DNA from 2 places in the Streptomyces sp. NBC_01237 genome. Region 1 is predicted to be linked to the other one. Evidence: riboswitches for the same ligand, from Rfam matches in the RefSeq annotation. Region 1 holds a riboswitch; the other holds the start of a gene.
The links. Region 1 has a riboswitch for cyclic di-AMP ahead of OG251_RS05525 (C40 family peptidase). Riboswitches for the same ligand answer to the same signal wherever they lie in the genome.

Region 1 (3,656 bases):
GGACATCGCGGCGACCATCTCCGGCACCACGGCCACCCCGAGCCCCGCGCTGACCAACGCGCACACCAGGGCATAGCCGGGCGACTCGCACACGACGGCAGGGGTGGCCCCGGCCTCCGCCAGGGCCCGTTCCACCCCGCGACGGGGCGGATGTGTGGGCGCGCTGCTGATCAGCGGCCGGCCCGCCAGCTCGGCGACGGGCAGCCGGCCCGTGCCCTCGGACAGCATGTGGCCGACCGCGGTGATCAGGACCAGCTCCTCGACCAGCAGAGGTTCGATGGTGACGCCCGCCGGAGGCGGATCGGCGGCTGCCGGTTCGTATGTGTGGGTCAGGGCGAGATCGACCTCCCCGGCGGCCACCGCGGCGACCGTACCGGGCGGCTCGTAGTCGGTCACCGCCAGCTCGACATCGGGATGGGCGCGCCGGAACGCGCTCAGCACCGGCGGCAGCAGATGGATTCCGGCCGTGGTGAACGTGCCGACCCGCAGCCGCCCCCCGGAGAGCCCCGCGAGCTGGGCCAGCTCGTGCCGCGCCTGGTCCAGCTCGTCCAGGACCCGTCTGGCCCGGCCCGCGAGCAGCTCACCGGCGGCCGTGAGCCTGGCGCCGCGGTGGTGGCGCACCAGGAGCGCCGCACCGGCCTCGCGCTCCAGCTTGGCCAGCTGCTGGGAGAGGGCGGGCGCGGTGTAGCCCAGCCGGGCCGCGGCCCGAGTGATCGATCCGGCCTCGGCGACCGCCACCAGCGCCGCGAGCCGTGTCGGGTCGTACATTAAGCGTTCCTTTTGGCAGACCCAGAAGATTGCAAGTACACGCTAAAGGCTACTTCGGGCCAGGCTGTACGCATGGACGCACAACTGCTCGCCTTCACGGGAGTCGCCGCAGGCATGGTGGCGCTGCCCGGCGCCGACTTCACCGTCGTCGTACGCAACGCGCTGGCCTCACGCCGTTCGGGGGTGGCCACAGCGCTGGGAGTCGCCGGGGGGCTGCTGGTGCACACCGCGCTGGCCGTGGCGGGGCTGGCCGCGGTGCTGGTGACGATGCCCGTGCTGTTCCGCACCGTCCAGCTGCTCGGCGGGGCGTATGTGCTCTATCTCGGTCTGAGCGCCCTGTACGCGATACGGCGACGGACCGCGGCGACCGACGGGGTGGCGGCACAGGCCCCCGGCCCCGCGCCGAAGGAACTCGGCCGCTCACTGCGCCAGGGCTTCCTGACCAACGCGCTGAACCCCAAGGCGCCGGTGCTCTTCCTCAGTCTGCTGCCCCAGTTCGTCCCCGACGGGCAGCCGCCGTTGCCCAGGACCCTGCTGCTCGCGGCCGTCGTCGTGGTGCTGGCGCTCATCTGGTTCCCGGCCGTGGCCCTGCTGGTGGACCGGTTGGGCCGGTGGCTGCGCCGGCCGCGTACCGCCCGTGCGATCGAGGGCGGCAGCGGCGCGGCGCTCACCGCACTGGGGCTCGCGCTGGTGACCGGACCGCTGCTGCGCTGAAGCGGTTCCGGCCGGGGATCAGGGGATCAGCGCACCCGCCCGTACCAGACGCTGTTCGACCAGATCTTCTCCAGCCGGACCAGGGCCCCCGTCTTGGGGGAGTGCCAGATCTTCCCCTTACCCGCGTAGATGCCCACGTGGTACACGCTGCGGCCGGAGTGGAAGAAGACCAGGTCGCCCTTCTTGCGCATCGAGGAGGAGATGTGGCGGGTCTTGTTGTACTGCTGCTGGGCCGTGCGGGGGAGCTTCTTGCCCGCCTTCTTGAACGAGTAGAGAGTCAGCCCCGAGCAGTCGAACCGGCGGGGGCCGGATGCTCCGTACTTGTAGGGCGATCCCTTCTTCGAGGCAGCGATCTTGAGCGCCTTCGTCGAGTGAGTGGCGGCCTCGGCATCGGTCACCAGACCCGGCGCCAGCATGGTGCTGCCGACGGCGAGAGTGAGAACCGAGGCCGTACCGACCCGGGCAAGCAGAGACGGGACATGTACCTGCGCAGTCATGCGCAACCCTTCGTCAGCCGCCTGTGAAGGATGACCTGTCGGGTTCGGGCTGGCGAAGTTGCCCGGCCGCACTTGGCGGCTTCACCCCGAGGGGCGACCGGTTGCCCGGTCGACCCGTTGTGCTCGGGTCCTCCACTCCTGCCGATCCACTTCTGTCGACCAGTCATCCGGGCAGCGGCAGGACTCGGCGTCCGCCCGGACCGCCCCGCCGCGGTGGCGGGGGCTTGTCGTCCCAGGGATCTTGACTCACGAAGTGCCGGATTTCCGAGGCGAAACAGTGATTTGTGAGGCTCATCACGACTGATCCGTTCGGGTGGACGGGTCGGATTCGAGCCCTCGGCGGCGCTGTCCGACCAGTCTCGTACCAGCGGCGGAACCGCATATTCCGAGTACCGTCCACGCGCAGAGCGCAAGTTGGGTTGTCCCTCATGAGGGGGACTGCCTACGCCGAACGAGCGAGGAAAATTGATCAATCGACCGGGCGTGTCGCGTCGGCTCAGCGGCGCCCCGGTCCGGCTCCCTCACGCCCGGCCCGGCTCCCTCTCACCCGTGGCCACGGCCCCCCTCACGCCCAGACCCCGGCCTCAGCCGCGGGGGCGGGAGGGGCCGGGGTCGGGGTCGGGGTCGAGGTGGAGGGGCGGTCAGCCCGTCGGTGGTGGGGGTACCGCGACCCGGCCCGCGCGCCGCTCCCCGTCGAGCAGGCGCAGCGCCCGCGCCAGGGTGGTCGCGTGGATCTGTGTCTCGCCCCGCTCGTGCATCAGCGTCAGGGCGTCGCGCAGTGCCGCGGCCCGGGAGGCCAGTGCCTGGGCGGCCCGCAGAGCGCCGTAGGTGTCGCTGCCACGGGCCGGGTTGATCCGGCCCAGCTGGTCGAGGACTTCCAGGTAGCGGTCGATGAACTCCCCTTCGGCGCGGGTCAGGGCGGGGAGCGGTGGGAACTCGGGTGGCAGCATCGTCGGTTCACCTCGCGGGGTGCGGCGGCCGGGGCGGGTTGCGGTTCTCCACGACGTGGTCGACCAGCCCGTACGCCTTGGCGGCCCGTGCGTCGAGGATGGTGTCGCGCTCGATGTCGGCGGTGATCCGCTCGGCGGACCGGCCCGTGTGACGGACCAGCATGCCCGCGAGCATCTCGCGTACCCGCATCAACTCGCGCGCTTCGATTTCGAGATCGGACGGCTGGCCCTGCACCGGTTCGTCCAGCACGGGCTGACGGATGACTACCCGGGCGCCGGGCAGGGCATGTCGGCGGCCCGGTGCCCCGGCCGCCAGCAGTACGGCCGCGCTGGAGCCGGCCTGGCCGAGGCAGAAGGTCTCCACGTCGCAGGCCAGGTACTGCATCGTGTCGTAGATCGCTGCCATGGCGCTGAACGATCCGCCGGGAGAGTTGATGTACAGCGATACGGGCCGGTCCGGTTCGGCGTATTCCAGGTACATGAACTGGGCGATCAGGTCGGTGGCCGCGGTGTCGTCCACCGGGGTGCCGAGGAAGACGATCCGCTCGGAGAGCAGCTTGGAGTAAGGGTCCAGAGTCCGGGTCCCCGTCGCGGTGCGCTCGGTGAACTCGGGCAGGACATAACGGGCGACAGGTCGGATCATCGCGGTGCCTCTCCTGGGATCTGCGCAGGCCTCGGTCCGCATGCGTGCTTCAGCTGCTGCATGCCGGTAAAAAATGTACAGGAC
Region 2 (3,656 bases), 3.6 Mb from region 1:
CCAGGAGGAGTAGGCGTCGGCGGTGTCGATGAAGTTGCCGCCCGCCGCGGTGTACGCGTCCAGGACGGCGAAGGACTGTGCCTCGTCCGCCGTCCAGCCGAAGACGTTGCCGCCGAGGGCGAGGGGGAAGACCTGGAGGCCGGAGGAGCCGAGCGGGCGCAGAGAGTTCGCAGAAGTCATGTTGGGTTCAACGAGAGCACCGGAGAGGACTATTCCGCGTGGGCGGGAGCCTCTCTGCGCCGTGTGCTGTGTGTCATGTGCTGTGTGCTGTGTGCTGTGTGCTGTGTGCTGTGTGCCATGCGCGTCTGCCGGCGTCGGCTCCGGCTGCGCTGCGGGGCCCGGGGCGTTGTGTGCCCCCATCACCCGTACGACGCGGACGCCACGCGCGTTCTCCTGCGGACAGCAGACCGGCAGCCCTGACGTCGGGGGGTGTGCGTCAGGGCTGCCGGGGTTCGGGTGCGCCCGGTGGACGGGCGCGGGGGGCTCAGACCGTGAGCCCCTTGCTGCGCAGCCAGCTCATCGGGTCGATGCCCGCGCCGCCCCCGGTGTGGACCTCCAGGTGGAGGTGGGCACCGGTCACATTGCCGGTGGCGCCGACGCGTCCGATGGTGTCGCCGGTGGAGACCTTCTGGCCGGCCGTGACGTTCATCGTGGACTGGTGGCAGTACCAGATCTCCGTGCCGTCATCGAGTTCGAGGACGGTGCGGTAGCCGTACGCACCGGAATAGCCGGCCGACTTCACCGTGCCGCTGTGCACGGCCTTGACCGGAGTGCCGGTCGGCGCCGCGAAGTCGAGGCCGGTGTGGTGGCCCGAGGACCACATCGGGCCGGACTGGCCGTAGGTGGAGCTGATGCTGTACGAGGAGGTCGGCAGCGCGTAGCTGGCGGCGAGCTTGGCGAGGCGCTCGGCCTCCTTCTTCTTCTTCGCCGCCTCTTCCGCCTTCTTCTTCTCGGCGGCGATCTTGGCCTCGGCCTTGTCCTGCTGCTCCTTGGCGTCGGCCGCGGCCTTCTCGGCCGCAGCCTTCTCCTCCGCGGCCCTGGCCTCGGCGTCGGCGTTGGCCTGCTGCTGCTCGGCCTGCTGGAGGATGCGGGCGCGGAGCGCCTCACCGGCGTCGGTCGTGCCCTGCTCGGCCTCGGCGCTGGTGATGCCCGCGGAGGTGAGCGGAGCCGCCGAGACCGGGGTCTTGTCCGCGTCGTCGGACATGAAAGCGCCGACGCCGGGAAGGGACTTGGCATCGGGGAGGTTGTCCGCGAGGGAGTCAGGAAGGGAGATGGATACCGGCGGCTTGCTCTGCGCGGTGGCCATGCCGCCCGCGCCGACGGCCGCGATGACACCGACGCCGAGGACGGTGGAGCTACGGGCGAGTCCCCGCTGCTTGGCTACGCGGTGCCTGCCGCGTACGGGCCGGATGGACTCCTCGGTGGGATTCCATTCCTCCCAGGTCCTGTCCGCTTCACCGAAGTTGTCGGTGGCGAAGGGCGACGGGGCCTCGGGGGCAGGCTTGTTGGACGCCACGTGGGCGCACTCCTTTCCTTCCTTCTCGCCTACCGGGTTAGCTGACGGGTTCGGAGCAGGAAGGTCTCCTACGGGCTCCTCTGCCTCTCACGAGACACAGGTGTCCGATTCACCCCATGTAGGTGGTTCCCCGGTTCCCTTGCGGGATTCGGCGCTCGCGCACGGTGCCGCCTCTTGCGACGACTGGGACAACCGCGCTGCGTTATCGAACGTTAATAGACTGATGGGCCCTATTCCAAGCTCTTCCGACTGATCGTTCATGACTTTGGCCTGGACTTAACGGGTACAAGGGGGCGGAATCGGGCGAGTTGAACCGGGCCCGGCCAATACCCAGTTTCTGACGTTGCGTCAAATGTTATGCGGAGCGGCGTCCTTCAGTCACGTACGGTGGTATCGCCCCTGGCTCATCCGCCGCCGCGGCCCACGATCTTCACCGTCTTCCGGCGCTCGGGCTGCCCCTCGGCCGGCCGCCCCACCGCGAGAAGTGCCATGTCGTCAGTGGACCGGCCACCGGTGTGCAGCCGTACGTCGTCGGTGAGCGCGGAGAGCAGCTCCTCGGGACCCGGGAAGATCCGGCCCCGCAGCCGCGTCGCCGGGTCGTAGAAGGCCCCGGACGGGTCCCGGGCCTCGGAGAGGCCGTCCGTGAACACCAGCAGCGTCGCCCCGGCGGGCAGCGCCCACTCATCGGCCCGGTCGGGCCACACCCCCAGGTTCATGCCGAGCGGCAGCGCGGGCACGGACGGGGCCAGCACCTCCAGCGCCCCGTCGGAGTGGAGCAGGATCGGCTCGGGGTGCCCGCGGTTGACGATGCGCAGGATCGTCGAACCGGGCGGGATCTCCGCGAGCACGGCCGTGATGAACCCCTCCATCGCGTCCAGCCCACCGCGCCGCGTCCCCTCCCGCGCCAGCGCCCGTTCCAGCCGCTGCGCGACCCCCTCCAGCGAACGCTCCTGCTCGGCGGCCTCCCGGAACGCCCCGATGATCACCGCCACCGCCTCGACCGCGTCCAGCCCCTTGCCCCGTACGTCCCCGACCACCAGACGTACCCCGTACGGGGTGTCCGCGACGGCGAACAGGTCACCGCCGACGAACTCGTCCGCCTGTGCCGCCTCGTACCGCGCGGCGACATGCAGCCCGCCGATGCGGTCGTCCGGGGTCGGCAGCACGGCCCGCATGGCCGTCGCCGCGATGAACCGCGCCGAGGCCAGCTGCTCGTTGCCGCGCCGCACGACGCCATTGATGACCAGGGCGAGGACCGAGGCGGTGAGCACGGTGGCCAGCTCGGTGACCGGGACGGCCCGGGTCAGCGTTCCGGCGTACGCGTGCAGCCCGACGACGGCCAGGACGGCCGCCACTCCGGTACGGACGGTGCTGGCCAGCGAGAAGAACGGTGCGGCCATCAGCGGTGCCGCCACGAACAGCGGGACGGCGGTGAAGGTGGGCGGGGTCCCGATGTCGAAGAGCAGCCCGCCGCCGATCATCAGGGCGGGCAGCGCACGCACGAACCGCCGGGCGCCGCGGCCTCCCGGGCGCCCCCCGCCGCCACGCGCCGGGAAACCGAAAGCGGAACCTCCCAGGCCGCGCGCCGGAAGGCCCGGAACCTTCCGGCTCCAGGCGCGGGGCAGCCCGGCAGGTCCCCCACGCCGCCTGTCCCGCTTCCCCACGTGTGCACTCCTGCCAGGTCCGCCCACGGCTGCGGACGGTACCGCGCCCCGTCCAGGCTTGCCGGAGCCGCGCCGTGCGGCGACTCCTCATCGGCCAAAGGGGGGAGCGTGCGGCAGCCCCGGCCTTCCGGAGGTCAGTCGGAGAGCCGGTGTTCCGCGTGGATCGTCAGTGCATCCCGTACGAAGGCGGCGGTGCCGTCCCCGTACTGATCGTAGTTCTTCGCGAAGCGGGGATCGGCGACATACATCTCGCCGAGCCCGGTCACATAGGACCGGGTCGGTGCCGCCGTGGCCGAAAGCCAGGCGCAGTGCCGGCGGGCGATGTCCTGCACGGCCCCGCTGCCCGCGGCCAGGCCGTCCCTCCGGGCCTGCCCGTAGTCCGCGGCGATGGCCTCGTGCGAGGCGATGTGGTCCCGTCTCTCCGCCGGACCGAGCGAACGCCACCAGCGGTCGCCCTTCTCATACGCGTCGCGGCC

Region 2: linked by a shared signal. The riboswitch ahead of OG251_RS21395 (M23 family metallopeptidase) and the one ahead of OG251_RS05525 (C40 family peptidase) in region 1 are both predicted to bind cyclic di-AMP.

What each region holds. Positions count from the first base shown of each region.
Region 1 is NZ_CP108508.1:1,240,286-1,243,941, reverse strand. It holds gene OG251_RS05535 (LysR family transcriptional regulator) at 1-768, opposite strand, end outside; gene OG251_RS05530 (LysE family translocator) at 841-1,482, shown strand; gene OG251_RS05525 (C40 family peptidase) at 1,509-1,979, opposite strand; cyclic di-AMP (ydaO/yuaA leader) riboswitch at 1,983-2,147, opposite strand; gene OG251_RS05520 (hypothetical protein) at 2,621-2,929, opposite strand; gene OG251_RS05515 (ATP-dependent Clp protease proteolytic subunit) at 2,937-3,572, opposite strand.
Region 2 is NZ_CP108508.1:4,828,680-4,832,335, reverse strand. It holds gene OG251_RS21400 (aldo/keto reductase) at 1-180, opposite strand, end outside; gene OG251_RS21395 (M23 family metallopeptidase) at 485-1,516, opposite strand; cyclic di-AMP (ydaO/yuaA leader) riboswitch at 1,528-1,680, opposite strand; gene OG251_RS21390 (PP2C family protein-serine/threonine phosphatase) at 1,921-3,180, opposite strand; gene OG251_RS21385 (MerR family transcriptional regulator) at 3,315-3,656, opposite strand, start outside.